DNA from 2 places in the Bacillus spongicola genome. Region 2 is predicted to be linked to the other one. Evidence: predicted binding sites of a transcription regulator. Region 2 holds the regulator's gene; the other holds the start of a gene.
The links. Region 2 encodes Rex, which represses fermentation and respiration genes when NADH is low (regulators of the CRP and FNR family bind a similar motif). Its sites were predicted from a motif close to TTGTGAAATATTTCACAA; they were not measured.
Positions count from the first base shown of each region.

Region 1: the regulator Rex is predicted to act here: its motif matches at 5,461-5,478, upstream of U8D43_RS17120 (L-lactate dehydrogenase).

Region 1 covers NZ_JAYKTS010000031.1:8,217-31,392, forward strand. The annotation lists gene U8D43_RS17090 (cupin) at 354-710, shown strand; gene U8D43_RS17095 (GNAT family N-acetyltransferase) at 854-1,258, shown strand; gene U8D43_RS17100 (transposase) at 1,681-1,971, shown strand; gene U8D43_RS17105 (IS3 family transposase) at 2,019-2,405, shown strand; gene U8D43_RS17110 (IS3 family transposase) at 2,406-2,858, shown strand; gene U8D43_RS17115 (hypothetical protein) at 3,067-3,681, shown strand; gene U8D43_RS17120 (L-lactate dehydrogenase) at 4,482-5,420, opposite strand; gene U8D43_RS17125 (NCS2 family permease) at 5,645-6,943, opposite strand; gene U8D43_RS17130 (M20/M25/M40 family metallo-hydrolase) at 7,200-8,870, shown strand; gene U8D43_RS17135 (hypothetical protein) at 9,261-9,428, shown strand; gene U8D43_RS17140 (hypothetical protein) at 9,379-9,531, shown strand; gene U8D43_RS17145 (nitroreductase family protein) at 9,749-10,357, opposite strand; gene U8D43_RS17150 (winged helix-turn-helix transcriptional regulator) at 10,499-10,807, shown strand; gene mscL (large conductance mechanosensitive channel protein MscL) at 11,307-11,639, shown strand; gene helD (RNA polymerase recycling motor HelD) at 12,274-14,541, shown strand; gene U8D43_RS17165 (pirin family protein) at 14,827-15,534, shown strand; gene wrbA (NAD(P)H:quinone oxidoreductase) at 15,619-16,227, shown strand; gene U8D43_RS17175 (RluA family pseudouridine synthase) at 16,567-17,481, opposite strand; gene U8D43_RS17180 (DUF5365 family protein) at 17,634-18,038, shown strand; gene U8D43_RS17185 (thioredoxin family protein) at 18,696-19,166, opposite strand; gene U8D43_RS17190 (disulfide oxidoreductase) at 19,167-19,592, opposite strand; gene U8D43_RS17195 (glycoside hydrolase family 13 protein) at 20,394-22,064, shown strand; gene U8D43_RS17200 (TetR/AcrR family transcriptional regulator) at 22,369-22,965, opposite strand; gene U8D43_RS17205 (acyl-CoA thioesterase) at 23,157-23,176, shown strand, end outside.
Region 2 covers NZ_JAYKTS010000038.1:718-11,483, forward strand. The annotation lists tRNA gene U8D43_RS18430 (tRNA-Asp) at 1-51, shown strand, start outside; gene tsaE (tRNA (adenosine(37)-N6)-threonylcarbamoyltransferase complex ATPase subunit type 1 TsaE) at 618-1,073, shown strand; gene tsaB (tRNA (adenosine(37)-N6)-threonylcarbamoyltransferase complex dimerization subunit type 1 TsaB) at 1,070-1,795, shown strand; gene rimI (ribosomal protein S18-alanine N-acetyltransferase) at 1,776-2,237, shown strand; gene tsaD (tRNA (adenosine(37)-N6)-threonylcarbamoyltransferase complex transferase subunit TsaD) at 2,230-3,240, shown strand; gene U8D43_RS18455 (ABC-F family ATP-binding cassette domain-containing protein) at 3,847-5,772, opposite strand; gene U8D43_RS18460 (redox-sensing transcriptional repressor Rex) at 6,309-6,977, shown strand; gene tatAY (sec-independent protein translocase protein TatAY) at 7,034-7,204, shown strand; gene tatC (twin-arginine translocase subunit TatC) at 7,222-7,968, shown strand; gene U8D43_RS18475 (YdiK family protein) at 7,988-8,188, opposite strand; gene U8D43_RS18480 (CPBP family intramembrane glutamic endopeptidase) at 8,351-9,076, opposite strand; gene groES (co-chaperone GroES) at 9,342-9,629, shown strand; gene groL (chaperonin GroEL) at 9,681-10,766, shown strand, end outside.

The DNA.
Region 1 (23,176 bases), on a different contig from region 2:
TTGGAACACAAAATATGAAATAGCACTTTAATTATCAAACTAAATCACTTATAATTTTGTCTCTTCTTTTCCCCTTATATAGCAGCAATCATTGGATCTTAACCTTTGAAGTAGCATACAAAATTGCAAACCAAATAAACATAATAATAACAGTCATTAACAACGTGCTAATTAAGAGTTAACTGTCATTCTATTTGCTATGTTGATTTTGATAAACCAAATGAGGAATTGTAATTTTATGCTAAAATAAATATTGAGTATGTGAAGGATTGTTCTTAAACTAACGGGTAGGATGACGGAATTAAGACTTACAAAAGAATGGCAGTGAACAAGAAACTATTTGGGGGTACTAAATGGAAATTTATCAATTTACAAAAGAAACAGGTAAGAAAATCAAGAAATTTAATTCCGATTTTATAATGTCGCATATTACCCAAACTCAAAAAACAGCTCATATAGGATGTATTCACTTAGATCCAAATGGAGTAATCGGTTATCATCAAGCAGTAGTAGCTCAGCTTCTGTTAATTGTTAACGGAGAAGGATTGGTTAAAGGTGAAACAGGTGAATTCATTAAAGTACATAGTGGCGAAGCAGTATTTTGGGAGAAAGACGAGTGGCACGAAACCAAAACCGATACTAGATTAACCGCAATTGTTATAGAAAGCGAAGAGTTAACCACCTCATCATTAATGCCTTTATTGAAATAGGATATGTTAAGCAAACGGTAGCATAGCGTATGATTAGGTATGGTGGTTTAAGCTATTAGGTAGCATTTGTTGAATAAATAGGTTACAGAGTTAGAGAATACTGGAGTTGATTAAGTGGTGTTGAACAAGAGGATACCAAGCGGGTGGGAGACAAAAGGTTCACAATTAAAGACCTAACTGGAGAAGAAATTCAAACTGTTCATAAGTTATATGACCAAGGGAGTTTTGTTCACCAATGGGATGTCGATAGCTTAGATAAAGCGTATGTATATCATTGTTTTACCGTTGGTGACTTACCGTCTAATGGAACCAGAGCCCAATTTGTAATTCAAGTTATAGGAATGAAGGAAACTGGCCGCATTGTTGGGTTTCTTACTAAAGATTACAGATATCCAATGTCTGGAACATTCAATATTAACTACCTGTATATTGACAAAAAGTATCACAAACAAGGACTGGGACAAGAAGTGGTTACTGAATTGTTAAGCGTGTTGAAACGGATTAAAAATAGTGAAGTGCGGGCAAATGATGAAATAAAAATAGGGTAGCTCTTAGGTTTTGGATCAAGCTTGGACTTAATACAATATATGGGATTTTTGGAGACGATGAAGACGGTGTTGAAAATCACGCTGACATAGAGTTAATTAAATATTTGTGAGTTTTTTCTTATTCAATTAAGGAGGGCTTATCTTGAAGAATAATTAAGCACTTATAACATTAAAGAGGCAGTTTAATTGAACAATTTATTTTAAAAAATGGCTGTTTTCGCAAAGATTGTGGCTTTTCGTATCGGTTTATTATCTATGATATAGCATTGTTTTGGGCATCATTTCGTTTGTTTTTGATAGAAATCAACAGTGAAATGGAGGATTTAGTCAAAATCAGATGAAATTAAAGTTAGTCTTAAAAGTGGACACATAAAAATGATAATCCGTTGCACAATAATTATCATTAAAAAGGACGTGTTCACATGAGTAATCATCACTCGAACGAATATCGAGAGTATGTAGCTAAGATGGTCGTTGAAGAAGGTAGGAAAGTGACAGAACTAGCCTATGAGTTAGAGATCCCTTACTCGACTATTATGCGATGGGTAAAAAAGTTAAAAGAGGCGAAAAATGCTGACAAATCTGTTGAGTATATTACTCCTTCAGACCTAAACAAATTGAAGAAACAGCATGAAAAAGAATTAAAATCTCTTCAAGAGGAGAATGAAATTTTAAAAAAGGCGATGCACATCTTCACGAAAAAGCAGGAGTAAAGTATGAATTTATCCATCTCCACAAAGATGAACATACTGTGGTGAAGATGTGCAAGGTACTGGAGGCATCAACAAGCGGTTACTATAAATGGGTCGATCGACAAACTCAGGAAGAGACAGAAAAAGAAAAGAAGAAAAAGGAACTGAAACAAAAAATTTGTAAGTCTTTTCATGAGAGTCAAGGAACTTACGGTAGCCCAAGAGTATATGATGATTTAATTGAGTGGGGCTACCAAGTCTCCCAAAAAACCGTAGCTCGGTATATGCAGGAAATAGGGTTGAGAGCGACTCCATTAGAGAAATACGTTGTTACTACAGACTCAGATCATGATTTAACGATCTATCCTAATTTAGTGAAGAGACAGATCGATGTAGATATTCCAAATACGGTTTGGGTAGCTGATATTACATATATCCGAACATTGAAGGGATAGGTGTATCTTGCTTCCATTATGGACTTGTTTTCACGAAAAATTGTTGGATGGAGCCAAGGAATTTCAATGAAAAAAGAACTTGTTTTAGAAGCATTGCGAATGGCTCAAACAACGAGACGACCAGGTAAGGGATTGATCCATCATTCTGACCGTGGCTCCCAATATTGTTCTAATGAATACGTAGAGGAATTAACTCAGAGTGGGGCTAAAATTAGTATGAGTCGAAAAGGAGATCCATATGATAACGCTTGCATCGAATCGTTCCACGCGACCATAAAGAAAGAGCTTATCTATCGGCGTAGATTTCAAACAAAAGAAGAAGCGATGAGGGTTATCAATCATTATATTACAAGTAGGTACAATGAGAAGAGGAAGCATTCTAAGCTGGGATATTTGCCGCCAAATAACTTTGAGCGAGAGTATCAACTTTCGATCCTAGAATCAATCTCATAATATAGCCATTTGGCGTTAGAAAGGATCAATCATGGTCTTGGATTGATTCTTTCTAATGCCCCACCAAACGAAGTGCGGTAGGAAAGTAGGAAAATTAAATCTCATTTTTTATTGTCCATTTTCTTGACAGAAGTTCAAAATAGCCACAATGTATACGAAAAGAGCCTTAAAAATAAAGTAAAAAGGTAAATACTTCGGAGGTAGGAACATGAAAAAGATATTTATTCTAACTACAATACTTATTACAGGCATTATATTTGTAATATTATTTAGGAGTGGGCAGTCCATAGATGCTATTCGAGAGGTCAGGGGCGGTATAGTGGATAACATTGAAGTGATTGATACCATTAAAACGGATAACGGAATCATGATTTATTCAGTTGGAAATGTGAATGATGGTAAGAACAATATGTACTTTGTTGACATGGTAAGCAATTCTCTTACAGGCTATAAATGGTTAGGCGGCGGTGGACATACTAGTCAAGATGTGCCAGCAACCAACGATTTCATTCTTTCATTTCAATTATTAAGTGAAGATCAGAATATCAATCCTACATTATTAGGAGTAATTAAAGACCTGAATATCGCTAATATTAAAGTTAGCACACAAAGCAAATCAGTAGATGCAATTTTTTATGAAGTGAATGATGTTGAAATATTTTATGTAATCCCTCTTAATAGTAATGTTTCTAATTCCAAAGACTACAGAATTACGATTACATACAAAAACGACTCAAGTATCACTCATATTATTTCTGGTAATAAACTTACTAAGTTGGAAGAGGGAAAACCATTTTATCTAAATAAGAAGGACTTAAAATAATTTTACTATTATTAAAGCTCGTTTCGTATACATTGTGGCTATTTCATCTGATTTTGATTAAATCGTCTTTTTCACTGTTGATTTCCGTCAAAACAGACTGATCAAGCTGTAGTGGCTAGGGACTGGGGGCATTTGTCAGCTCACTGCGTGTTCTGTCAGATGCCTGCCGTCCCTTGACAGCCACTTCCGCGTTTCGTAAATGATGCCCGAAACAAAGCTATATCAACGTTTATAGACTGGTTCGAAAAGCAACAAAGTTTACGAAAGCAGCCTTTATTAAAAATGTATTCAAGTACACTCCATAAATGGGGGTTTTAGTTGGTGCGAAACGTTCCCTGCTAAAATGGAATGTGGTCACACGATTTCACTAAAGGTATGGCAGTTTTAGGTTTCTAACACTGAAGGGTTATGATAGAGGAGTAGAACGAGGAGGTAGCCCTCTGAAAGGCTCCCCCTGCGTCGAATAGCACGTTGTTTAGTAAAGAGAAGCGTGTTAATAAACTCGGGGCTAATAGTCGTGGGGTGTAACCGTAACAGTTCGGCTGACGAAATCCTACCTGATAGGGTGATGTAAATCGTGATGCCTGGGTTGAACCAATATGGTGAGAATCCAACGAAATAGAATATGAGACTATAAAAAAACGCTCAGAGATTTTTTATCTGAGCGTTTTCCTTTACCAATCGTAATGATATATAATATGTTAAACGGTTCGATAAGTCTGTTGCTATTTTGACTCAAAAAAACATTTTAGGACTATTGTTTTTTTGTATAGTAGCTAAGATTGAGAAAGATGCTAAAGTTAAAATGATTTTTTTAGAATGTCTTTTAATACGTGTGAAGAATGCTTGAATTTTTTCTTTTCATCTTCACTGAGCGATAATTCAATGACTTTTTGTATTCCGTCCCGGTTAATAACGGCCGGCACTCCGATATATAAATCTTCTTCGTCATATTGACCTTCTAGAAGAGCAGAGACTGTTAAAATACAGTTTTCATTATGGAGAATGGCTTTAGTGATACGAACTAAGCCCATAGCAATCCCATAATAGGTGGCACCTTTTCTCTCAATAATGTGGTATGCTGCATCGCGAACGTTAATAAAGATATCATCTAGATCTGCCATTAATTGATCAGGAGTTTGCTCCACTTGTTCAGTTAAGGGACTAACTCCAACTCGAGCGTGGCTCCAAACTGGAAATTCTGTATCTCCATGCTCCCCCATGATATAGGCATGGACATTTCGCGTATCTACTTTGAAATAGTCTCCTAATAAATATCTAAGTCGTGCAGTGTCTAAAATAGTTCCAGACCCAATCACTCTTTCTTTAGGTAATCCTGAAAACTTCCAAGTAGCGTAAGTTAAAATGTCAACAGGGTTGGTGGCAATTAAGAAAATGCCGTCAAATCCGCTCTTCATGACTTCTGAAACGATAGATTTAAATATCTTAATGTTTTTATCCACTAAATCTAAACGAGTTTCGCCAGGTTGTTGACTTGCTCCAGCTGTAATAACGACTAAATCGGCATCAGAGCAATCTTCATAAGTACCTGCATATATTTTCATCGGTGAAGCAAAAGCCAAACCATGACTTAAATCACGAGCATCACCATCTGCTTTTTCTTTATTTACATCGATAAGAACCATTTCTTGTGCGACGCCTTGATTTAACATAGCAAATGCATAGCTTGAGCCAACAAAGCCAGTTCCAATTAAGGCTACTTTATTTTTATTAATCATTTCAATCACCCTTTTAGTTTGAATAATAGTAAAAACTTATATGTGACTTACTTCACAATTAGAGAATATCAGAATTTCAGGTGTTCATGTGTGACAATTATCACATGAAAGGGTTTGCAACTGCAAATAATTATTAATTGTCATCTGTTGTTCATAAATTCACGTTTTTTATGGTGTAAATAGTAAAAAAGAGCTCACCCAATTGGGTGAGCTCTTTTTCAGTTTTAATGAGGTAAATAAATGAGTTGAATCAAGAATAAGAGGGCAAACACATATACTAAAGGATGAACGATTCGCCACTGTCCTTTGACAACTTTAAGAATTGGATAGGAAATAAATCCAAACGCAATTCCAGTTGCAATGCTAGAAGTAAGTGGCATGCTAAGGATGATAATAAACGCAGGAAAAGCCTCATCAAGGTCATTCCAGTTGATTTTTGCCATACTTCCCATCATTAAGCTACCGACAATAATCAAGGCTGGCGCAGTAATCGCAGCGATACCAGAGAGTGAGCCTACCAAAGGACTAAAGAAAGCTGCTAGAACAAACAATCCTGCAACTGTAACCGACGTTAATCCTGTTCTTCCTCCTGCAGCGACTCCAGATGAAGATTCAATGTAAGCTGTTGTAGGACTTGTGCCGAACATTGCGCCAACTGTAGTGGCCATAGAATCCGCCAATAGAGCTTGACGGGCACGAGGGAGTGATTTCCCTTTCATTAATCCTGCTTGTTGAGCGACTCCAACCATCGTTCCAGTTGTATCAAATATCGTTACCAGTAAGAATGAAAAAACGACGGCATATAATCCATGACTAAACACATCACCGATGGCAGAAATAGGGTTGGTTATGAGAAGTTCAGGCATAGAAGGAGCAGCAACAAAACCATTATTAAAGGAAAGATCTCCTGTAAAGTATGCAATAATTGAAGTGAGTATCATTCCAATAAATAAAGCACCATTCACTCTCAAGACCATTAAGATTAACGTTGCGGCCAAGCCGATGAGTGTTAAAATAACAGATGAGTCATGTAAATCTCCTAAACGAACTAAGTTGTTAGGGTCAGCAACAATAATGTTTGTTAACCTTAACCCTATAAAAGCAATAAATAGACCGATTCCAGCTGAAATACCATATTTTAAATTGTCAGGTATCGCTTCAATTAATTTTTCACGTAGTGTTGTCAGCGACAATAGCACAAACAATAGACCGGCAAAAAAGACAGCAGCAAAAGCAATCTCGTACGTAATATCGTCATTGGCTAGTACAACAGAATAAGTAAAATATGCATTAAGTCCCATACCCGGGGCAATGGCAATCGGATAATTCGCTGCTAGTCCCATCCATAATGTGCCGATGACAGCAGAAATGATCGTCGCCATGAACACAGCCTGAAATGGAACGCCTGCATCTGCAAGAATGATCGGGTTAATAATCACAATATAAGCCATTGTTAAAAAGGTGGTGACACCAGCAAGTACTTCTGTTTTTGCTGTCGTGTGATTTTTATTTAATTTAAACATAAGAACCTCCTAAACACGAACATTTTTTAGTGCATTTACAATAATATTCGTTTTTATAGTAAAATGCAATGATAATTTCTAGAAGAGTATTTGGACTAAGCCCTTATCGCCATCTCATTGAGTTCATATGCTAAGCATTGTGACGAGGAAAAAAGCGTCTCAATTCAGTTATCGTCTGCTACTGGTTATTAATAGTTTGTCCTTATGTTCTATATTGGATGAAGCAAATTAATTTCGTTTGAAAGGCGGGGGGAGCATGTTTCAACATTTAACTGGAAAATTGGAGTCAGAGCAAGTAGAATTTCTAACACGAACGTTAGTTTCACTAAAAAGCTACAATAGTACAGTAGGCGAAACAGACAAAGCGCTCTTTATTCAACAACTCATTGGATCTTTTCCGTATTTTAAAGAACATCCAATGGAAGTGTGGGCCCAAAACATACCTGCTGATCCTTTTGGGCGAAAGAATATTTTTGCTCGAGTGAAAGGGAAAACAAGAAAAACCATTTTATTTCATGCCCATATCGATACAGTTGGAACAGAGGATTATGGTTCTTTGCAAGATATGGCTCATCATCCAGAATTTTTGCAAAAGTTTTTTGTCGATTTCGATGGGGATGAAGGATTAAAGTTGGAAGCAATGTCAGGGAAATGGCTCTTTGGACGTGGGGCATTAGATATGCAAAGTGGAATTGCTGTTCATCTCGTAAATTTGCTCCATTTTAGTGAGCAAAAAGAAAAGCTTAATGGAGATGTGTTGTTTTTATTTAATGCGGATGAAGAGAGTCAACATCGAGGGGTACTGAGTGCAATCCACGAGTTATATGAAATGAAACAAAACGGAACCAAGTTTATAGCAGGACTAAATAACGACTTTATTTCACCCATGTATGAAGGAGACACACAAAAATATATATACACCGGAGCGGCAGGGAAAGTGTTACCTTGTTTCTATATATATGGGCGCGAGGCACATGTAGGAGATGTTTTACAAAGCATAGACCCCACTCATATTGCCGCTAATATCATATCAGAAATTAATCACAATTTAGCGTTAACAGAGAAAATCGATGGAGAGTTTATTCTCCCACCAACCTGTTTATATCTGAAAGAAACAAAAGAAGAATACAATGTTCAAACACCTGTGAGTGCAAAACTGTATTTTAATTATTTTGTTTATGAGAAAGCCGCAAGTGAAATCTTGAATGATTTAAAATGGAGAACGTCTTTTATCTGCACAACGTATGAAAAAGTAGCTAAGGAAAGATTTGAAGTTTTTCGCCAGAAGCAAGGTTTCCCGGAAACAGATCTTAATTGGAGTGTTCATGTTGTAACGTTGAATGAATTTATTGAGGAGTTAACATCTAAGGGTGTAGATGTAGATGCAGTAATGGAAGTAGCTTACCGTCTTAATCATGAACAAGGGAAAGATGAACGAGAATTAGCTTTCCAACTAGTTGAAGCCTTACAACAATGCGACCCAGATAGATCACCTCGAGTGATTTTGTTTTATGCCCCTCCTTATCTTCCACATAATTATTTGGATAAAGACAATGAATTTGGAAGCAAAGTAAAAAAGGTATTGGAGGATACGCTAGAACAACTTTCGGACCATTATGACGAAAAATTTGTTCTAAAACGATTTTTCCCCTATTTGGCCGATGGAAGCTTTCTATCTATTCCTGGATCTGAAAAGGATATTCAAGCATTTAAAAAAAATATGCCAATGATGGATGTATTGTATCCACTCCCTACTCAAAAAATTAAAGAACTAAATATTCCATCGATTAACTTAGGTGTATATGGAAAGGATGGACATAAATGGACTGAGCGCGTATATAAACCATATACATTTGAAGTACTCCCGAAATTGATTAGAACTGTAGCGATGGAATTGTTGAAAATAAAGTGCGAAGGTGTAGAATAACATGAATGTTCAGTGGAAAAGAGGACCAAAAAACTTTGATGAGCTTGCATACATTTCCTCAAATTTCAAATGCACAACAGAATTAATCTAAATGATTAGATAATAAAAGGTTGTTCTCGCAAAAAATGTGGTTTTTCGGATAGGAATAAAGTCCTTGATTAGTGTAAATCGTTTCCTAACGAAAAATTTTTGATTTCTAAATGAAAACTAAGACTTTGCTCGAAAAAACCTTACTGCCTGTTTTTTCATTGTTGTAGGAGCAACGATGTTTATAAAAGGCTATTTTCGCTAAGTTAGTTGCTTTTCGAATCAGTTTATCATCTATGAACTAGCTTTGTTTCGGGCATCATTTACGTAAAGCGGAAGTGGCTGTCCTGCGGCGTCAGGCAAATGAAGAGCTCGGAGGTGATGCCTGCATCACTGGAGAGTTATTCATTTGACCCCGAGCCGCAAGCCACTGCAGCTGGATCAAGAAAAGCGGAAGTGGCTGTCCTGCGGCGTCAGGCAAATGAAGAGCTCGGAGGTGATGCCTGCATCACTGGAGAGTTATTCATTTGACCCCGAGCCGCAAGCCACTGCAGCTGGATCAAGAAAAGCGGAAGTGGCTGCTCAGGGACGGCAGGCATCTGTCAGAACACGCAGTGAAGCCTGCTTCACGTAGTGGGCTGACAAATGCCCGAGTCCCTAGCCACTGCAGCTGGATCAAGAAAAGCGGAAGTGGCTGCTCAGGGACGGCAGGCATCTGTCAGAACACGCAGTGAAGCCTGCTTCAAGTAGTGGGCTGACAAATGCCCGAGCCGCAAGCCACTGCAGCTGAATCAAGAAAAGAGCCATACGAAAAGAGTACACTCCGTAATAAAGGAGTGTACTCTTTTTATTTAAACGAATTCGACAATTCTTTCTAAATCTAAGCGATTGGCTTTACGTGCCTCTTGAAGTGGTTTGCCAATAGTCATCAGCATCACAGGGACATAACGATCAGAAATATTGAACTCTTTCACAAGTTGATTGGGATCAAATCCACCGATTGGACAAGTATCCCAACCTTTAGCTTTTGCTGTTAACATTAGTTGCATAGCTGCTAATGAGGCATTAGAGAAAGCCGCATCACGAGCGTATTGGTCACTTTGATAAGCACCTTGAATTTGTTGATTTAGGGCCTCTTTAATTTCTGGTGACATAGCACCAGCTGCAACAGCGGGATCAAAGACATCATCCACATTTTTATTTGCTTCCAAATCACCTAGTACGGCAATAACTGCAGAAGCATCGACCACTTGTTGTTGGTTGTAGGCAATTGGTAATATTTTCTCTTGAAGGTCTTTTTGATCGAAAATCATAAATTTCCAGTGTTGTAAGTTCCAAGCAGATGGTGCCTTCCCTGTTAATTCAAGAATCTCTTTCAGTTCATCTCTTGGGATTTGCGTATTAGGGTCGTACACTTTTGTAGAACGTCTTTCTTCTGCTACATCAAAAAAATTGGTCATTGATGTATCCTCCTTCTCTTTGGCTGGATGTATTTTACTAATAAAAAGTAAGTTACTTACTTTACGTAAGTGATTTCGTTGTTTACTATAATACATATAAGCTGTAACATCAAGAAAAACGACTGAAGGAAGTGTGTTTCAATGCAAAAGCCTTGTGTTTGCCCTAAATATGAGGAAGCATTTACGTTACTAGGGAAGAGGTGGAATGGTCTCCTCATAAGAGTATTATTCTCCGGACCGTTCCGTTTTAAAGATATTAATGATAAAATTCCACTAATTAGTGAAAAAGTCTTATCCGATCGGCTGAAAGAGTTAGAAGAAAAGAAAATTATCAATCGAACGGTTACCTTAGAAGTACCAATAAAAATACAATATGAACTAACTGAAAAAGGTGAGTCTCTTCGCCCTGTTCTTGATGAGGTCCAAAAATGGGCAGACGATTGGATATAAATCAATAGGAAAACGTTGAAAAAACGATAAAAATTTCCGTAAAATAGTTTGCACTGAAGTAGATAGCAGAACCGTAGTGCATTAATTCCGCATCCCGGAAAAAACTAGTGTGAAACCGATTTATTAAGGCTGTTTTCGCAAAGTTAGTTGCTTTTCATACTAGCCTTTAAACTGTGACATGGCTTGGTTTCGGGTCATCTCTTCGTAATTATTTGAAGAGAGTATCTGCAAAAGTAGATATTTGACCTAAAGTGATGGATCAAACGCAACAATGCATACGAGAACAGCCTAGAAAAATTATTCTTTTGGAGGTATTTAGATGTTTGGAAATAAAGAGGAAAAAATCTTAGGAATTGTGATGTTTGTGGTTGCTTTATTATTATTGTTTTCAATATTAAGGCATTATATATTTTAAGGATCCTTAGGTAGTAGGATTTTCGAACAAGCTTGTCATCCTTTCCATATGTTTTATAGAATAATGCATATGGGAGAGGGGATTATGTGGAAGGAATTTAAGCAATTTGCAATGAATGGTAACATGTTTGACCTAGCTATTGCGGTGATAATTGGATCGGATTTTAGTAAGAGTGTGGAACCTTTAGTAAAAAATATTATGATGCCCTTGCTTGGAGTGATCATCGGTGGAGTCCAAATCGAGCGTTTGTATATTCCTATTTGCGCTCACCAAATTTTAATGGGTCTTATTTTACATGCTATTTTAGACTTTCTTATAGTATCATCCACTATTTTTTGGGTGGTTAAGCTTATCAACCGGCTCAGAGGGCACAAGGAGGCCTATGAATTAAAAGTAAGACAAACATTGCACTCTTAACAGAAGGATGTTCTCGCAAAGTTTGTGGCTTTTCGAATTAGCTCTCAATTCGTGATGAAGATTGACTTCGGGCATCTTTTCGCATCATTTTTAACACGGAATGAGGAATGAAATTATTGTTTCCATCCTTTTTTTATGCTACAGCAACAAAGTATCCGAAAAGATCCTAACAAAAATACGTAACCTGCTAAAAAGAAAAGAAATGGGGGCAAAAGTACCAGATGCTACAGAAAAAATATTGAGTGTTCCGTTTCATAAAGAAACGTTCGATAACCCCACAAGGTATGGAAAAGCGTTAGGAAGTCCTTTAGACACTTTTTCATACCTAATAAAAAATCGTGCTTTTATCTCCATCTATACATTATTGATTCAAAAGTACGAATACTATCCACAAAATTCCATCCCTTCAAACTCAAAATATGATGAATAGAAGTTTCAATTATTTTAACTATGTCTAATTCCAAAATAGTTAATGTCAGTATAAAAAGATAAGAGAGATTGAAAAAATATATACACTTCAAGGAAAAGATTGAACAGTTCTTATTTTTCTGATAATATAATCTTCTGCACTTAAAACAAACCTCAATCGTCAACTTTCTCCATTGCGGCTGAAACTAATGGAAAGGAGAAAAAAATGACCGATCAAACACCTTTACATCCTGATTTTACGAAAGAATGGGATCGACTCGAATTTACCAAGCGCTACCTTTTAGCTGTTATCGCTACGGCTGAAACGAGCAAGAATCAGTTCCAAGAAAATATGAAGCGAGCGTTCGGTGATGTGGATTTTATTGAATCCTCTGCAGCCTATACCGACCTGCTCACAAATGCTAGTTTTTATGAAATATCTAAGGATGAACTTGAATCATTACGAAATGCATTACATAAACCATATTTTGCCCGGCTCGACTTTAAAAGAGAGGGAGGAGATCAAACCGAAAAACATTATATTGGCAAAACATCCTTGTATCATCGAGAAAATCAAGATCAAATTATTGTTGATTGGCGTTCCCCGATTGCAAACCTTTATTATGAAGGTCGAATTGGACGGGTAGAATATAACGCGGATGGTGGATTATATCGTGGTGATTTATCCTTAAAACGCCAATTTATGATTGAACAAGGACAATTAGATGAAATACGTGATATTGACTTAACAACGACGGACGAACTCTTACAAGAGTCTCTTGCAAAAAGTTCCAGTAACCGCCTCACTGAAATTATTACAACAATCCAGGAAGAACAGAATCGAATTATTCGAGCGGATCTTAATCGTCCTATCATTGTTCAAGGAGCGGCTGGAAGCGGGAAAACGACAATCGCTTTACACCGTATTTCCTATTTTATCTACAACTACAAGCAATTTTTTGATCCAACTCAGTTGATGATTTTAGCTCCAAGTAAATTATTTATTGATTATATATCTGAAGCTTTGCCTGAATTAGGTGTTGACCGAGTTAAGCAAACGACGTTCTCTGAATACACACTACAATGTATTAATGAAGAAAAACTAACACTTATGCCTGATGAAAAATTAGTTTCCTTACTCGAAAATCCAACACAGGAGGACATTCTAGCAAGTAAAGTATCCGGCTTCAAGGGATCAAAGTTAATGAAAGAAATTCTCGATTATTATATACAAGAAATCTATCTGAGGTTTGTACCAAAGGAAGATTTTTATGTTGAGAAGTATCGACTATATTCTGCACAAAAATTCACAAAACTATTGATCGAGGAATACTATTACTTACCTCTCTACAAACGGGTGGAAAAATTAAAGAAGCTTCTCCAAAGCACGGTGAGAACAAATAAATCATCTATGCTAAATCGAATTGAAAAATTCTTCGATGACAGAATAGAAATAGCCTTATTTCGCAAGGAAAGCGAGGAACGACGGGCTTATGTAACAAAAGCTTTAGATAATAAAGAAGAGAGATTGAAATCTCTGAAAATAAGTATACGCAAAGCAGTAACAAGCTATATGAAGCAATTTGAAAAGAAAAAGCTTCTAACCTATTATGCTGAATTATATCAAGATCCTTTAATGCTCATTAAACGATCTAAAGGGAGGTTAACCCTAGATCAGGCCGAAGAAATCTGCGATTATACGACAAATCATATTCGCAATAAGAGTTATGAAGTAGAAGATTTAGCCCCTTTACTATATTTGCAAACGCATTTATTTGGTGTTGAAAAAGAATACAAAGTAAAAAACGTAGTGATTGATGAAGCACAAGATTATAGTTATTTGCAGATTCAATCATTAAAAACCGCTTTTGAAACAGATATGTTTACTCTTGTCGGGGATTTAGCGCAAGGAATTCATTCTTATCGGGGCTTGACCTCCTGGGATGCCGTGTGTCAGGAAATATTTCCAAGAGCTACCTATACGGAACTTCAAAAAAGTTATCGTACGACCGTAGAAATTATGGAAACAGCCAATGAACTTCTAGCACGTTTACCCTACCCTTTTCCAAAAGTTAATCCTGTTGTTCGTCACGGCGAAAGACCAGAGTTTATAGAAGTAAAGAAGGAATCACAAATCGCTGATAGTATATTAAAAAAAGTTGAAGAATTGAGAGAAGAAGAATATCAGACATTTGCAGTCATTGGGAAAACGATGAAAGATTGTGAAAGAATAGCTATAGCGCTAGAAAAAAACGATCAAGGCTCAATTAAGCTCTTAAAAGAACAAGCTAGCATTCCGAAAGATAAAATTGTAGTCGTCCCCTCATATTTAGCTAAAGGATTAGAATTTGATGTGGTCATGATTGTTTCAATTAAGGAGTCTTTTTCAGTTGAAGAAGAGCTTGATATTAAATTACTTTACGTTTCGATGACAAGGCCGCTGCACCGCCTATTCTTTTACGGAGAGGATAAAGAACGATTTCTATTAGATTAAGGTCATGAGTGTTATTCTGGCTAAAGAATGTCATTTGGTTTGGGTAGTGGGGAAATAATCCTTACAATCCAAACCTTTTTTAGACTCAATTTTGTTCGGAAAGTACAGTGACATATTGAATGGTGCTCTTCATTTGACAGAGAAGAAACAGCGTTATATAATTATCTTGAATTCGAGATAAAATATTATATCTTTGGTTCGAAAAATGTATATTCATATCGTTTCATTAGCGGAGAATAGGGTGTTTTGTTAAAAATAGGAAACTACAAGGAGAGGTGATGGAAAATGTTAACTATTTATCGAGCAGACGAAAGATTCACAGCAAACCATGGTTGGCTGCATAGTCGATTTAGCTTTTCATTCGCAGATTATTATGATCCAAACAATATGAACTTTGGACCAATGCGCGTCCTTAATGATGATATTGTCGAGCCCTTAAGAGGATTTGGTTCCCATCCCCATAAAGAAATGGAAATCGTCTCAATTGTGTTAGAAGGGCAGCTCAAACATGAGGATTCTACTGGTGAATCTGCGGTAACATCTTTTGGCGGAATTCAACGGATGACGGCAGGAACTGGAGTCATTCATTCAGAAATGAATCCTTCCAAAAAAGAGGCGGTTAACTTCTTACAAATGTGGTTTTTACCTGAAAAGAGTGGTTTAGCTCCGTCTTACGAAAAATCGGAATTTGATTATCGGAAATTAAAAAACAACCTTTTACCAGTTGTGTCTAGTGCCCATAAAGGTGATCAGGTTGCTCATATTCATCAAGATTTAACCATTTATTTGTCTGATTTAAATAGGAATCAAAAGCTATCTTTTTCACAAAAAGAAGATCGAAATACATTTATTTTTGTGATTAAAGGAGAGCTAGATATTGATGGCGAAAACCTTCAAACCCGAGATTCCGCACGAATTACAATGCAAACAGAGGTCAATATGATAGCAACGCAAGACGTTCGCTTTATGTTAATTGATTTACCGCGTTCTTAATTCATGAGTTCAAGCTCTATCAAATCTGGTAGGGATTTTACTATATCTGGTCGTTGATCAGAAAAAAATAAAGGGAGAGATTTTATGTCAAATGTAAAATTAGCGGTTATCTACTACAGTTCAACAGGAACGAATTATCAGCTTGGGAAGTGGGCTGAAGAAGCGGCAACGGAACACGGAGCCGAAGTAAGATTGGTTCGTGTAGAAGAACTAGCACCTGAAGCTGCCATTGAATCTAATCCTCAGTGGAAGCAACATATAGAAGATTCAAAAAACGTCCCGGTTGCCGGATTAGATGATTTAGAGTGGGCGGATGCTTATATCTTCTCAATACCAACTAGATTCGGAAATCTTCCTGCTCAAATGAAACAATATTTAGACACAACAGGTGGTCTGTGGTTCCAAGGGAAATTAGCGAATAAAGTGGTCAGTGCCATGTCTTCTGCGAGCAACTCTCACGGTGGCCAAGAGCAAACAATTCAAGCACTTTACACAACGATGATGCACTGGGGAGCGATTATTGCAGCACCAGGTTATACAGATGACTCAATCTTCGGAGCGGGCGGTAACCCATATGGTACGAGTGTAACAGTGGATAAACAGGGAAACATGATTGAAAATGTTGAGGCAGCAGTTAGACATCAAGCAAAGCGTACTGTTAACATAGCGGCAGCCATTAAAAATAATCTTTAAAGGAAAATAAACTGCATAGAAAAAACCTTTTGAATACGACCTAAACAATCAAAAAACTGGCGAACAAAATCGCCAGTTTTTTGGTGTAAGAGAAAAAGAATTTATTGGAATTTGCGAAAGTATGTAATGAAAGAAGGAGTGTAGTTCGAAAGCGGGACATGATTAAAGAATGACCGCACGCCACTGCAGCTGGATCCGTCTTTTTTTATGGAAATCAACAGTGAAATGGATAGTTTAGTAAAAAATCAGATGAAATAACCAAAATGTATCGGAAAAGAGACATTTAGAAATAAATAGGATTTCCACAGTTACTAGTCGCACTACCAATTGTTTCCCACTTTAACGTTGAGTATCGTCAACCATTCCCCAAATTTCTTTACTAGAGAAATCTGCTTCGCATTCAATGCTTTCTAAGGTTAGCGGATGTTGAAATGATATTTTTTTGGCATGTAGCGCTTGATGCGAGAAGATTGCTGATCCACCGTATAGGGTATCACCTGCAAGCGGATGACCTAGGTCACTCATATGAACGCGAATTTGATGAGTTCTTCCCGTTTCTAATGAAATTTCAACCAACGAAAGGTTTTTGTTTGGAATATATTTACTTTTTTGGTAGTGAGTAATAGCGGTTTGTCCATTCACGGAAACTCTTCGCCTAGTCGGGTGATGACGGTCTTTTCCTATGTTTTTTTGTATGGTCCCTTTGATTTTCTGTAGGTTTCCATGTACAAGTGCCAAGTAAGTTCGCTTGATTTTACGCTCCCTTAAATGTCGGTCTAAAATCGCTTGACTTAATGCGTGTTTTGCAAAAATGATGGACCCAGATGTATCCCGGTCAAGCCTGTGAATGGGATAAGCACGGCATTGTTCCCCTTTTTGTAGCAGATGGTAGGCAACCCCGTTAGCTAATGTGTTGTTTTGTTGAGGCTCATTAGGGTGAGTGTCTATACCAGAAGGCTTGTTGATCACAAGTAGATGGTCGTCTTCATAAAGGACATTAATTAATTGAAAAGTTGGAATAAAGCCAAATGCCTCTTTCTTGAAAAGGTCGATTGAAATCGTATCTCCAGATGTTAATTCATTTTTCCAAGAAACAAGGCTACCATTGACTGTAATGGCTTTTTCCATTCTATATTGGTGAATTATCTTTTTCGGGGCTTTCCATATGTTTTGTAGTAAATATTCAATTGTTATTTGTTCCCAATTTTTAGGTAGACTCATCGTGAAGATGCTTCCTTTTCTTTCTGTAATCATGTTAAAGCCTCACTTTGTAGGTTTTCTAGTCATTCTGGATAAGAGTAGTGAACGGTTTCATGGTGATAATTACCACGATAGCTTTTTTCATATTATGTTATCCTATAGGTACTGATTTCATAGACTATTATAAAGAAAAAGGTGGGGTGTAAGTGAAAATTCTAACTGCGTCGACTGAGGGGCAAGAAGAGAATATCCACAATCTTATTCGGTATTTTTATATTCGTATTTTTCCTAATTTTTTCTCTGAAGATGAGATTGTACAGTTTAAACAAATGAAGGTCCTACATATTTCTAATCAAAATCAAGAGTATATTGGAACACTTAAAGAATCGTTTACTGTTATGTCCTGCCTCGCTACCTTAATCTCTATTATTGAATCTCACGATAAAGAAGAGCAAGAAAAACATTATAAACATTTATTTTCACATAATGTTTCTTTATTAGAAACAAAGGATTTATTTTTTCCTTTCACTTATCAGCAATTTTCACAAGCAAAAATGCAAGACTTTTCGATTACGATATATGATAAGCCAGCAAATCAGTTTCTTGCGTGAACTCCTTATTCATTTGGGGGTTTTTTTTATGATAAAAAGCAGGCGTTAGCCTGCTTTTTCTTAAAAATATGTTGTTTTCGCAAAGATTTTGTCTGTTTCAATAGAAGTGAAAGCCTTGTCTAATATTACATCGTGCTCTTTTCCTAACTACAATTTATTCATTTCAAGACAAAAAATAGGAAATTAAACGAAAAACCTTACTGCCTGTTTTATCTTTGTGACAGAAACAACTAGGTTTATGAAAGGCTGTTTTCGCAAAAGTCGAGGCTTTTCGAATCAGTTTATTACCTTAGATATAGCATTGTTTCGGGCATCATTTCGTTTATGTTTGATGGAAATCAACAGTTAAAAGGGAAGATTTAATCAAAAATAAACGAAATAGCCAATAGCCACAATGTATACGAAAAACGCGTTGGCAGCGCTCACGTCACGCCGCTAACGCTTATCATGAAAAAAGTAATTTCAACCCCAATAATGGTATAAACCCGATATGTTTAGAGCAAGCTTTCTAATTTGGCGATGCCTATATATGCCTTTTTTCATACAAAAGAGCCTTATGATAAGAGATTAAAAGGAAGAAAGGAGAAAAGTAATATTAGTTTCGTTTCTAGATCCAGACAATTTCCATTCTATTTAGGCGAATTCATGCTCCGAAGATTAATTTAGTACTTCTTCATCGAAAAACTGTTCAAAGGCTACTTCTGGTTGTCCCCCTACAATTCGTGCAACTTCTTTGCCATCTACATATTGAACAATTGTTGGTGTGTACTCAATATTGTACTCATTCCAACCTTGTTCAAATTCAAGAAGGTTATATTGTACTAGGTCAATCCCTAAATCCTCAGCAAGGGGAGCAACAATAGGGGTAGTTGCTAGACAATGCGAGCAGGAAGAACTGTAGAAGTAAACAGTCGTTTCCTCACCATCTGTTAGTTTAGACTTTAATTCACTAGGTAATATGACGTTTTGATAATTTGGGTCATCCAGCAGCTTTATCGTGTCTTGTTCAAGAGAGTTTTTTTGGAACATGTTTCCTTCACTCGCCTTGGACTGTTGATAAGAATTTAGCAAAGCGATGCCAATAAATAAAACGATGACTACACCGAAGAGTATAAGTGCTTTTTTCAATTAAATTTCCTCCTTTGTCCATTTTTTTAACCATATGCTACAAATGAAAATAATACTAAATGCAGTAAAGGCTAGAAAAGGGATGGTAACAAATCCGAACCAATTAATATATTCTCCTGTACAAGGAATTCTACCACATGCTGGGGCACTATCACTAAAGAAAGAGACTTTCTGAATGAAGTAGTGATAGAGAGATACAACAATTCCTAAACCTGATAAAGCCAAACTATAAAGCCAAAATTTCGTATCTTTTTTCCAAAGAGCTAAAAGAAGTAGAAGGGACATTGGATACATAAGAATACGCTGATACCAGCATAACTGGCAAGGTTCATATCCTTTTATTTCGGAAAAATAGAGAGACCCCATCGTGGCTAACAATGCAGTCGTCCAGGCAAGAAGTAAAATATTTTCTGCTTTTTTTGTCATTATTGTGTCCTTTCAGTTTTCACTTTAATATCCTTTCAAATTATAGTATGTTTACATTGTATTTGTAAAATGTAATATATATATTAAACGATGAACATTTTGTGAACCGAAATGCAAACGATTGCATTTTATTATCTTTAATGAAAGGCTATTTTCGTTTACATTGTGGCTATTTCATCTGGTTTTTGATAAATTCCTCCCTTTCACTGTTGATTTCCATCAAAAACAGACGGATCCAGCTGCAGTGGCTTGCGGCTCGGGGTCAAATGAATAACTCTCCAGTGATGCAGGCATCATCTCCGAGCTCTTCATTTGCCTAACGCCGCAGGGCAGCCACTTCCGCCTTTCGTGATCCAGCTGCAGTGGCTTGCGGCTCGGGGTCAAATGAAAAACTCTCCAATGATGCAGGCATCACCTCCGAGCTCTTCATTTGCCTAACGCCGCAGGGCAGCCACTTCCGCCTTTCGTGATCCAGCTGCAGTGGCTTGCGGCTCGGGGTCAAATGAAAAACTCTTCAATGATGCAGGCATCACCTCCGAGCTCTTCATTTGCCTAACGCCGCAGGGCAGCCACTTCCGCCTTTCGTGATCCAGCTGCAGTGGCTTGCGGCTCGGGGTCAAATGAATAACCCTCCAGTGATGCAGGCATCACCTCCGAGCTCTTCATTTGCCTAACGCCGCAGGGCAGCCACTTCCGCCTTTCGTGATTGATGACCGAAGCAAAGCTAGTTCATAGATGAGAAAATGATACGAAAAGCAACAATATTTGCGAAAACAGCCTATTGAAAAAGGACGTGTAAAAATGAAACAATGGTGGAAAGAAGCTGTCGTGTATCAAATATATCCACGTAGTTTTATGGACTCAAATGGAGACGGAGTTGGCGATATTAAAGGAATCTCTGCTAAATTAGATTATTTAAAAGAACTAGGAGTCGATGTTGTCTGGCTTTCGCCTGTATATGAATCTCCAAATGATGACAATGGCTATGATATCAGTGATTACCGGAATATCATGAACGAATTTGGGACAATAGATGACTGGGATGAAATGCTAACCGGAATGCATGAGCGTGGAATTAAGCTTGTCATGGACTTGGTTGTGAATCATACTTCTGATGAGCATAACTGGTTTGCTGAGTCTCGTAAATCTAAAGATAATGAATACAGAGATTATTACATCTGGAAAGAGGGAGTAAACGAGAAAGAACCGAACAACTGGAAATCTTTCTTTAGTGGGTCTGCCTGGAAATTAGATGAACAAACTGGAGAGTATTTCCTACATATTTTTAGTGAGAAACAACCAGATTTAAATTGGGAGAATCCTATTCTTCGTGAAGAAGTGTATGAGATGATGAAGTTTTGGTTAGACAAAGGAATTGATGGGTTTCGCATGGATGTGGTAAATTTCATCTCGAAAGTTGAAGGTCTTCCAGATGCCCCTAACCCCGGAGGGAATCGATATGTATCAGGGCATAACTATTTTATGAATGGACCAAGAATTCATGAGTTTTTGCAAGAAATGAATGAAAAAGCTATAGCAGGATATGACGTGATGACGGTCGGTGAGATGCCAGGTGTATCGCCCGAAGAAGCCGTACTGTATACAGGAGAAAATCGAAATGAAGTAAATATGGTCTTCCAATTTGAACACATGGGTATTGATTCTGGTCCAAATGGCAAATGGGACCTCATTCCATTTGATTTAGTAAAGTTGAAAAAAATTTTAACGAAGTGGCAAGTGGAACTACATGGAAAAGGATGGAATAGCTTATATTGGAATAATCATGATCAACCTCGTATCCTCTCGCGTCTAGGAAATGATGGTGAGTATCGGGTGAAATCAGCAAAAATGCTAGGTACTCTTTTGCACATGATGCAAGGAACACCATATATTTACCAAGGGGAAGAGCTAGGAATGACGAATATTCAGTTCGATTCAATTGAAGACTACCGTGACATTGAAACCATCAATATGTACAAAGAAAAAGTAAGTGAAGGGATCAACCCCGAGGAATTAATGAAGCCTATTCATACAAAGAGTCGAGATAATGCCCGCACACCAATGCAATGGGATGCTAGTATGCACAGTGGGTTCACGCAAGGGACGCCATGGATTGCAGTGAATCCGAATTATTCACAAATAAATGCAGAAGCTGCTATTAAAGATGAAGATTCTGTGTTTTACTACTATCAAAAACTAATTCAATTGCGAAAACAATATGATATTATCCCCTACGGTTCCTTTGAATTGCTACATGAAGAGGATCCTGCCTTGTTTGTCTACACACGTCAATTAGAAGATGAAAAGCTATTAGTACTTTGCAATGTATCTGGTGAAAGCCATGATGTTTCTATCCCAAGTGAATTTGAAACTGCAGAATTGTTAATAGGCAATGAAAAAGAGACTTCATTGGTCAGTGAATGTATAACATTGGGAGCGTGGGAAGCGAGAGTGTATCACATCGACAAATAAATACCCATAAAAATGGCTCTTTGCAATGAAGGTTACTTCAAATAGTTCTTCGATTTCCGGTTAGCATAGGAGAACAAAGGAGAACAAAAATACAGTGAGAATCTGTTTTTTGTGTGTGAGTAACTATGATAAAATAAGCCTCTTCTCATATAAATAATGGCTCTTATAGCTAATTTTTGATTGAACCCTCCATTTCACTGTTGATTTCCATCAAAAATAGACGCAAAGTTGAACCAAAATAGACTGGTTCGAAAAGCAACAAACTCTGTGAAAATGGCCTAATAAAATTTTTTCTGGGATCGAGCTAGCTGTCTTTTCCAACGAGGCCATAAAACAATAAATGTAAGATTTCTTTCTTAAACTGTGTTTTATTATCGGGATTGAGAAATATATCTTTTTGCTTGTAGAGACCCTCTTGCAAGCCCGTTAAGAAAAAAATAATAGTATCAATAGAAAGTAGAGGGGAAAGAACTCCATTTTCTTTCCCTTCTTGTAAAAAACGAGTGAAAATGGGTATCATTTTGTTTGTTGTATAGTCCTGAAATAGTTCAGCGAGCGGACCTTGAGACACCATTATTGAACCAATAGATTCCGTATTAAATACATCAATGTCATCTAACTTTAACGAAATCAATTCATGGATCCGTGCTTTGTAGGAAGCTCTACTTTCGATTATATCCTCAAATTGTTGGAGTCGAAGGTTGAGATAGTTTTTATATACATAAAGAAGCAAGTCATCTTTACTTCCAAAATAATTGTAAATGGTTACTTGTGAGACATTCGCTTTTTTCGCGATGTCTTGAATACTGACTTTTTGAACACCAATCTTTATGAATAGACTAAATGCAGCGTCCTCTATTTGCTTCATCTTTATTTGTTTTCTTCGTTCGAAACCGTTCATTTGTCCACCTCCTCTTCATATTAATCATTTCTAGGGAGAAATTCAATTATTTCACCAAATAGAGCAATAATTAAATGAATAGTAGTCAGAATATTTAATCTATAGTAAAATGCTTACAAGTATGCCAGTAAAGCAGTTTAATGAAAAGACTTTACAATGAATAAATTGGATAATATTGGAGGAGTGGATTCATGAGTTTTACATCTTACCA
Region 2 (10,766 bases):
GCCTGCCTGTCACGCAGGAGGTCGCGGGTTCGAGTCCCGTCCGGACCGCCATTTTTGAAATTACAAACTGTAGTTTCTTTTTTTTATTTATGGAGATTTTTGCTGATTTAGATGGAATAGGTTAGACTACATATAAAAGATAGATCCTTAGGATATGCTTATCCTAAGGATTTTTTTAAGAAATAGAAAGTATGAATTTAGAGGAGATAGATGAAGTGTCAAAAACATAACCCGAGCGATCATAAGGGAAAGCTACTTCATAGGTTAGTCCCTTGCCTTTGGAAAAGAACACTAAGTCATACATGTCAAGGGCTACATTCCGATTTGAAAAGTAACATTCTTTACGAGAATAGCTTTTGGCAAAAAATGCTACCTTTTGGAGCAGCTTTTTGTCTATTCTTGTACGAAATTCATACCTGAATGGAGCATTCAGTTAAGAATCAGACTAAATAGCAACAATGTCTAGCAAAAGACTCTTTCTTAAATAAAACTTTATTTTCATAGACGCAGTTAGAGCGATCATACAAAAAAGCTGGGCCAATTCTTTTGGATGGAATGGAACGAGTAATATAGAATTTTAGCGTTCAGTGCTATTCTTAGAGAAGGAGTATAAGAATATGAATACAATTGAATTAGTTTCTCGAGGGTATGAAGAAACGCAGCAACTAGCCTACAATATTGCCAAAATGTTAGAACCCGGAGCTGTTCTTACATTAGAAGGGGATCTAGGGGCTGGGAAAACAACCTTTACAAAAGGATTAGCCAAGGGATTAGATATAAAAAGAACCGTCAACAGTCCGACCTTTACGATTATTAAAGAATACGAGGGACGACTACCTTTATACCATATGGACGTGTATCGTGTGGAAGATAGCTTCGAGGATTTAGGATTTGAAGAATACTTTAGTGGTTCTGGCGTAACGGTTATAGAGTGGGCTCATTTGATTCAGGATCAGTTACCAACAGAACGCTTGGATATTTCCTTGTTTCATCAGGGAGTTGACGAAAGGAAAATTGTACTTTCCCCACGCGGTAATCGCTACGAGAACTTATGTAAGGAGTTATTTTCATGAAAATATTAGCCATAGATACATCTAACTATCCACTAGGTGTAAGTTTAATGACAGAGGATACGATTGTTGGGGAATATATCACTTATATAAAAAAGAATCACTCTGTTCGAGCTATGCCTGCCATTGAACATTTATTAAAAGAGTGTGATTGGACACCAAAAGAGCTAGAAAAGATTGTCGTGGCGAAGGGCCCAGGTTCCTATACGGGTGTTCGCATTGGAGTGACGATTGCTAAGACGCTTGCTTGGTCGTTGAAGATACCAATTGTGGGTGTTTCCAGTTTAGCCGTAATGTCGTCTGTTGGGCGTTATTTTAATGGGTATATATGTCCGTTAGTTGATGCGAGAAGAGGGCAAATATACACGGGCTTATATTCGTATCATAGCGGGCAACAAGCTGAAGTGGCTTTGGACTGTAATGTATTGGCTGTTGATTGGCTAATGGAATTAAAAGAAAAGAACCAGCCTGTGTTGTTTGTTGGGAATGACGTCAGCTTGCATAAAAAATCCATTCAATCTATTTTAGGGGACCAAGCGGTATTTAATGAGCTAACAGAGCAAAATCCTAGACCATCTGAATTAGGGATATTAGGGATGAATAAACAAGAAGAAGACACTCATTCTCTTGTACCTAATTATATTCGATTAGCAGAAGCTGAAGTGAAGTGGTTAGAGGCACAAACCAACCAACGAGGGTTTATTCATGATATCAATAAAAAATAGTTTATTTCGATTAATGGAAATTGAAGATGTCCCGAGAGTCATGGATGTTGAACTAGCTTCTTTTTCTGTACCTTGGAAAGAAGAGGCTTTTTACAGCGAGTTGCTACATAATAAATTTGCTAAGTATTTTGTGCTGGAAAACGATGAAAAAATTATTGGGTATTGTGGGATGTGGTTCGTAGTAGATGAAGTGCATATCACCAATATCGCGATTCTTCCTGAATGTCGAGGATGGAAGTTAGGAGAAGCTTTATTAACATTTGTGATGGAGTATGCTATTTCACATGGTGCGACTTCGATGACATTAGAGGTACGATTGAGCAATACGCCAGCTCAAGGACTTTATAGGAAATTAGGATTTGAAAATGGCGGCATCCGAAAAAATTATTATAGTGATAATCAAGAGGATGCTTTAGTAATGTGGGTGAAATTAGATGAGTAAAGATGTAATTGTATTAGGAATTGAAACAAGCTGTGACGAAACGGCCGCTGCCATAATAAAAAATGGAACAGAGATCATCGCCAACGTAGTAGCTTCTCAAATTGAGAGTCATAAACGTTTTGGTGGAGTTGTTCCTGAAATTGCTTCGAGACATCATGTTGAAGAGATCACGCTTGTACTTGAGGAAACGCTAAAGGAAGCCAATATGACATTTAGTGATATTGATGCAATAGCGGTAACAGAAGGACCTGGGCTCGTGGGTGCACTATTAATAGGAGTAAACGCAGCGAAAGCGATTGCTTTTGCGCATAATATTCCAATCATTGGTGTCCATCACATTTCTGGTCATATTTATGCTAATCGTCTTGTGAAAGAGATGGAATTCCCACTTCTTTCGCTTGTAGTTTCTGGAGGTCATACAGAACTGGTATATATGAAGGAACATGGTTCATTTGACGTTATTGGGGAAACAAGGGATGACGCAGCAGGAGAAGCTTATGATAAAGTGGCAAGAACGCTTAAACTTCCTTATCCAGGAGGTCCACATATTGATCGATTAGCCCAATTAGGTACTCCTTCGATTAAGCTGCCTCGAGCTTGGTTAGAAGAGGGTTCATATGATTTTAGTTTTAGTGGACTAAAATCAGCTGTCATCAATACCCTTCATAATGCTGCTCAAAAAGGAGAGAAAATCTCTCCAGAAGATTTATCGGCTAGTTTTCAAGAAAGTGTGATTGATGTATTGGTCACTAAAGCAGTTCGGGCAACAAAGGAATATGGAGTTCAGCAACTTCTTCTTGCTGGTGGAGTAGCTGCAAATAAGGGGTTAAGAAGTCGCTTAGAAGAAACCTTTAACGAATTGCCAGAAGTAGAACTTGTCATTCCTCCTCTTTCATTGTGTACAGATAATGCCGCAATGATTGGGGCTGTAGGGACTGTTATGTATCAGCAAGGAAAAAGAGGTAATCTAGCGATGAATGGAAACCCTGGATTAGAGTTATAAAGCACATTTTATTTGAGAGCATTGAAAAAATAATTACTTCTCTATGGACTGAAGATTTTTATTAATATACAGAAAATTAAAGAAGCGAAGAACCTATGTATAATGGGGTCTTCGCTTCTTTTTCTCGCTAGTGACTCTTGTCAAAGGAACAGGAAACTTGTGTGTATGTTGATGTGAAGGAGAGAGGTTAAATAATGCTGTGAGGTGAAATGTAGAGGCTGTGTAAAGAATGAGTCTTCATTACAGTGATCATAAGCTAAGCGCAAAAACGAGGCAAACGCCGATGATCAGTTCTGATTATACGCTTATCACCGATAGGTCAAGGTCAATGCTTTACTTTGTGGATAACCAATTTTTGAGGAAGAAGAGGAAGTAGAACGTCTGTTTTGTACACAGACTGTGGATAAGTTGTTAATAACTTTGTATATCTTGTGAGCAACATATAATAAAACCGCTTACTTTTTGGATGATTTTGTGGATAAAACAATAAAAAAATGTGGATAATGTGGAAAAGTCCTGTGATTATATTAGTATAAAGGTTTTGGTTGTGGATAAAAATGTGAATATTATTTTAAAAAAACATCCCCTGCGTGGGCAGGGGAAAGGCTATGTTTGGAGTTGTTCCCATTCTTCTAAAAGGTCATTATATGTTTTTTGAGCTGCAAGAACATCATCATTTAACTGCTTCACTTTTTCAGCGTTCTGATAGATGTCAGAATCAAATAGCATGGCTTCTTTTTCTTCAATCTCATTTTCAAGCTTTTCTATATATTCTTCGATTTCTTCAATTCTTCGTATTCGTTGACGTTCTAGTTTCTTTGCCTCTTTATCCATTCGGTGGTTTTCCTTTGTGTCAATCTGAGGCGTAACGATGGATGCACCACGTTCTTTTTCTTCCAATAAAGCAAGCTCGATCATTTCTTCCTTTTTATGGACGTAATAATCATAGTCACCAAGATATTCTTTGGCTTCTGTTGTGGATAATTCAAGAACTTTTGTTGCGATACGATTGATGAAGTAGCGATCATGGGAAACGAATAAGATCGTACCTGGGTAATGAATTAATGCATTTTCAAGAACTTCTTTGCTATCAAGATCAAGATGATTTGTTGGCTCATCTAGAATAAGTACATTTGATTTTTCTAACATCATCTTAGCAAGAGCTAATCGGGCTTTTTCGCCACCACTTAGAGTTGAAACAGACTTGAGTACATCATCTCCTGAAAATAAGAAATTGCCCAGAACAGTTCGGATTTCCTTTTCCGTCTTCATCGAGTAATCATCCCACAGTTCATGAATCACGGTTTTATTGGAAGTTAGCTCGGCTTGTTCTTGATCATAATAGCCAATCTTGACGTTCGCTCCAAAGTGGTAGTTGCCAGAAAGGGATGGAAGTTTTCCCACTAGTGTCTTGATTAAGGTAGACTTCCCGACTCCGTTTGGACCAACTAAGGCAATACTATCTCCTCTTGAAGCCTGAAATTTAATATTTGAAGAAATTGGTTCTTGGTGATAACCTATTGTTAAATCTTGAACTTTTAAAACATCATTCCCACTTTGCCGTTCAATTTCAAAAGAAAAATGGGCAGATTTTTCATCACCAAGCGGTTGAGACATGAGGTCCATTCGCTCGAGTTTTTTTCGCCTGCTTTGTGCCATTTTTGTAGTGGAAGCTCGGGCAATGTTTTTTTGAATGAAATCTTGCAAACGAGCTACTTCAGCTTGCTGTCTTTCAAATTGCTTACTCTCGCGTTCATAGTCGTCGGCTTTCTTTTGTAAATAATCACTATAATTGCCGTGATATTTCTTTGTGTTTCTCCGTGATACTTCATAAACATGATTGACGACTTTATCTAAAAAATAGCGATCATGAGAGACAATCAAGATGGAACCTGAATAGCCCTGTAAATATTGCTCTAGCCAAGAGAGTGTTTCAATATCTAAATGGTTAGTGGGCTCATCTAGGATGAGTAAATCAGGTTTTGTTAAGAGAAGTTTAGCCAAAGCTAGTCTCGTTTTTTGTCCGCCACTTAATGTGGAGATTTTGGTAGAATAATCAAAGTTAGCAAAATTCAATCCGTGGAGAATAGAGCGAATATCCGATTCATACTGATAGCCGCCTAAATCCTTAAATTTCACCGTTAAGCGATCATATTCGGATAGTGTCCGTTCATAAGCCTCTGTGTTTTCATAAATATCTGGTGAAGCCATCTCAAGCTCTAATTTGCGTAAATCCGCTTCATGTTGTAAAACATGCTCAAATACAGATAGCATCTCGTCCCAAATCGATAGACTGGATTCCAGTCCTGTATGCTGAGCTAAATAGCCCATGGTCACATGTTTTGGTTTTATTATTTCTCCTGAATCAAAGGAAAGTTGATTGGAGATGATTTTTAGTAAAGTTGACTTTCCAGCACCATTTCTACCTACAAGTGCAATTCGATCTTTAGATTTCAGTTCTAGTTTAATATTTGATAAAATCATTTCTGCCCCGAAGTACTTTGTTACATTATTGACTTGTAATAAAATCATATATTCACCTCATTCATCTCGTTTAAACTGGTCAGTAACTCTTCAAGTGTCCGAGTAATTTAGTTTCCAGTAAGAAACCAATCAGCTTTACTAGCGAACTGTACTATAAAATGCGGAAGGTTTTACTTCATCTTATCGACTATTTTTGATAGGTTTCAACAGCAAAATCGAGGATTCCATCGAAAAATAAACGAAAGAGTCACAATATATAAGAAAAGAGTCTTATACAAACAGTGTATCGCACTTAAAACAAGTTGAGCAATAGCAGGACTTGTGAAAAAGGTAACAGACAATCTTGACGAAATAGTGTATGATAATGAATGAAGAGGAGAATGTCTACATCAGGCATGCCTTTAATTAAAATTGATTCATCTGCAAAGAAAAGTGATATATTTCCGACCAAGAGGAATCTAAACAGCTAGTTCGAGATTAATGGAAGCGTTTCCGAAAATAGGATTCAATACAAAATGAGCCGAAAGCTCTATTAAATAGAAAAATCGAGAGATGATTGGCTCAAAAATAGAGAGGGATTAGAAATGAATCAAGACACAATGAAAATACCGCAAGCTACCGCAAAACGCTTGCCTCTATATTATCGGTTTATTCAAAACTTACATTCTTCAGGTAAACAAAGAGTGTCCTCGAAAGAATTAAGTGAGGCCGTAAAAGTAGATTCGGCTACGATTAGAAGAGACTTTTCTTATTTTGGTGCACTTGGGAAAAAAGGCTATGGTTATAATGTGAACTATTTGCTAAGCTTTTTTAGTAAAACACTAAACCAGGATGAAGTCACCAAGGTTGGATTAATTGGAGTAGGAAACTTAGGCACAGCTTTTCTTCACTATAATTTTTTGAAAAATAATAACACGAAAATTGAGATGGCCTTTGAAGTGAATCCTGATAAAGTGGGCATGAGTATAGGTGACGTACCGATTTATGCTTTAGACGATTTAGAAGAGAAAATCAAGGAAAGCAACATAGAGGTGGTTATTTTGACCGTACCCGCTCCTGTTGCTCAAACGATAACGGATCGCTTAGTGAGTGCGAATGTGAAAGGGATTTTGAATTTCACGCCGGCACGGTTAAATGTTCCTTCGTCTATTCGAATCCATCATATTGATTTAGCGGTTGAATTGCAGTCGCTAGTTTATTTCTTGAAGAACTATTCTACTAAGGACACGGAAACGTCACAAGAAGGGCTTTAAGAAATTAGGATTTAGGGGTAAAATGATGTAATATAGTACTGAGGAGGTGTAGCGTAATGCCAGGTCCAGGTAGTCTTGTAGCAATAGCAGTAGTTGCACTATTAATTTTCGGTCCCAAAAAGTTACCAGAACTAGGGAAAGCAATGGGAAGTACGTTGCGCGAATTCAAAAATGCCACAAAAGGCTTAGCGGATGACGAAGACAAAGACAAAAATGATGCTAAGTAAATGTTAGGTGATTGACGATGAGTCGAAATGATATGACTGTTTATGAACATATAGATGAATTAAGAAAACGGCTTCTCATTGTGGTCGTTTTCTTCTTGTTTGCGATTATCGCAAGCTTTTTTCTCGCCGAACCGTTGATTGTTTACTTGCAGAATGCGGATGAAGCGAAAGAAATAACGATGAATGCGTTTCGGTTAACGGATCCATTAAAGATTTACATCCAAGTAATAATATTCTTGTCATTATTAATGGCGCTCCCGTTAATTCTTTTTCAATTATGGTCCTTTGTGTCCCCGGGATTATATGAAAAAGAACGACGTGTCACGTTGAGTTACATTCCGGTAACGGTGATCTTGTTTCTTGGTGGATTAGCTTTTTCGTATTTTATTTTATTTCCATTTGTAGTCGACTTTATGTTGAATTTGTCTGTGAATCTAGAAATTGAACAGGAAATTGGCATCAATGAGTATTTTCAATTTCTTTTTCAAATTACCATTCCGTTCGGATTTCTGTTTCAGCTCCCTGTCATTATGTTGTTTTTAACAAGGTTAGGGATTATTACACCAATGTTGATGTCGAAAATGAGGGTGTATGCTTACTTTGGTCTATTTGTGATTGCCGCAATGATCACACCACCAGATATTATGTCTCATTTACTCGTTACTCTACCACTTTTTGTTTTATATGAAATCAGTTTAGGTATATGTAAAATTGGTTATAAAAAAGCTTTGCTTGCAGAACAGAAAAGAGAAATGGAAGAATAAAAAAATAGACCCATTGGGTCTATTTTTTTTGCATCGTTTTTAATTTAATGTGGATGTTAATCATCCGAAGTCCTGAACCTAAATCCAATGTTGCTAGGAAAATGAGAAGATAAGTGAAAAATCCCCAGCCATGAGTCACAACATTTTGGATTGAAAAATACGTAAATAGAATTCCGAGTAAGGTGTAAATGATACCAGTAAACAAAGGTGATTTTCTCATAAAAACGTCCTCCTAATCCTATAGAGTCCTTGCCCTATTCGTGTACATTATTGTAGCTATTGAAGTTCATTTTCGAAGGAGTTCTCTATTCTGGTATTGATTTTGTTCAAAAATAGACGAAAAGAAAAAAATCTTCAATATATATGTTTAAAAAGAGCGTGATTACCCTATCCAGTGAATAAATAGTGCGACTTGTGCGCTTACTTTTTTCATAATTGCAGGATAAAATTGAATGAGCGCAACGAGTGTATTCATGCCAACGTGAGCGATGATGGGAACAATAATTCTTTTCGTATGCACATACAGAAAAGCAAACGTAAAGCCCATCGTCGTATATAACAGAATATGGGATAATTCGCGATGAGCCAGTCCAAATAGAAGGGAACTTAAGAAACCAGCGGCCAGAAATGGCATTCGCTTATAGAGTGCCCCAAATAGGATTTGTCGAAAAACAATTTCTTCTAAAATTGGTCCGGCGACCGAGGAAGCAATTAACGCAATTGGCACAAGTGAGATGATTTTCATCGCTGTCGCTGTATTTTCCGATCCAGGTTCGATTCCGAGAAAAGATTCAACAGTAATAGCGAGGGCCTGTGCTAAAAAGGCGAGAAATATTCCGCCCACACCCCAAGAAATGGAGAGTGGAATTGAATGCTGTTGGCCAAAGTCCTCATATCTTTCGCTTTTTCGTAATAAAAAAAGTACAATGATAAGGGTGAGTGTAAAGCTAATAAATAGCCAGTACCCCGCAGCTAAATAGAGCATCTTTTCTTTATCTTCTACACCAAAGGAATTCAGTCCGAGCTTATAAATAAGCGGAACGGCGATAGAGGTAGAAAGTTGCATGACTATGTAGATGATTAGGATATAGCCATATCGTTTATTCATGTAAGTTCTCCTTTAGAAAGTTGATCATAATCATTTATCCATTCTACTAATAAAATGATGACTGTTCAAATGGTAAAGCTGGAAGAAGTGGGTTTGCGAAAAATGACAAAACATGGAGTGATTTTTGTCGAACCTTTTTAGAAAAAAATAAGGCTTGATGCTTGCAAAAGAAAAGTGAATTCTTTATTATATTAATTGTGTTAGCACTCTAAAGAGGTGAGTGCTAATTATCATGACTACATATTTATTGAGGAGGTTGTTTCACTTGTTAAAACCACTAGGTGATCGCGTCGTAATTGAGCTAGTTGAAACGGAAGAAAAAACGGTTAGCGGGATTGTTCTACCAGACTCTGCGAAAGAAAAGCCACAAGAAGGTGTTGTCGTAGCAATAGGAACAGGTCGCGTACTTGATAGCGGTGAGCGTGTAGCTCCAGAGGTTGCTGTCGGCGAACGTATTCTCTTCTCAAAATACGCAGGTACAGAAGTGAAGTATGAAGCTACTGAATATCTTGTTCTTCGTGAAAATGATATTCTTGCAATTCTAAGTAAATAATTTTCCCTTTTCACATACAAAGGAATTCAAATTCAAGGAGGTCTTTTTAATATGGCTAAAGAAATTAAATTTAGTGAAGAAGCACGTCGTTCTATGCTTCGTGGTGTAGATCAACTTGCAGATGCAGTAAAAGTAACGCTTGGACCAAAAGGACGTAACGTCGTTCTTGAGAAAAAATTCGGTTCTCCACTAATCACTAATGATGGTGTGACAATTGCTAAAGAAATCGAGCTTGAAGATGCATTTGAAAACATGGGTGCAAAGCTTGTTGCTGAAGTAGCAAGCAAAACGAATGAAATCGCCGGTGACGGTACAACTACCGCTACAGTTCTTGCGCAAGCAATGATTCGTGAAGGTTTGAAAAACGTAACAGCGGGAGCAAACCCTGTTGGCATTCGTAAAGGAATTGAAAAAGCGACAAAAGCTGCGATTGAAGAGTTGAAAAACATCTCTAAACCAATCGAAGGCAAAGAGTCTATTGCTCAAGTTGCGGCAATCTCAGCAGCGGACGAAGAAGTTGGCCAATTGATTGCAGAAGCAATGGAACGCGTTGGCAACGACGGCGTTATCACTATTGAAGAATCAAAAGGATTCTCAACAGAGCTTGATGTAGTAGAAGGTATGCAATTCGATCGTGGATATGCGTCTCCGTACATGGTAACTGATTCCGATAAAATGGAAGCAATTCTTGAAAATCCTTATATCTTAATTACAGATAAAAAGATTACCAACATTCAAGAAATCCTACCAGTACTTGAGCAAGTGGTTCAACAAGGTAAGCCATTGCTACTAGTAGCTGAAGATGTTGAAGGAGAAGCGCTTGCGACATTAGTGGTAAACAAGCTTCGCGGAACATTCAATGCAGTAGCAGTTAAAGCTCCTGGCTTCGGTGACCGTCGTAAAGCCATGCTTGAAGACCTTGCTGTCTTAACAGGTGGAGAAGTGATTACAGAGGACCTAGGTCTTGACCTGAAATCAACTTCTATCGATTCTCTTGGACGCGCTGCAAAAATCGTTGTTTCAAAAGAAAACACTACGGTTGTTGAAGGTGCTGGAGACACAGCGAAAATTGCCGCACGCGTGAACCAAATCCGTGCCCAATTAGAAGAAACAACTTCTGAATTTGATAAAGAAAAA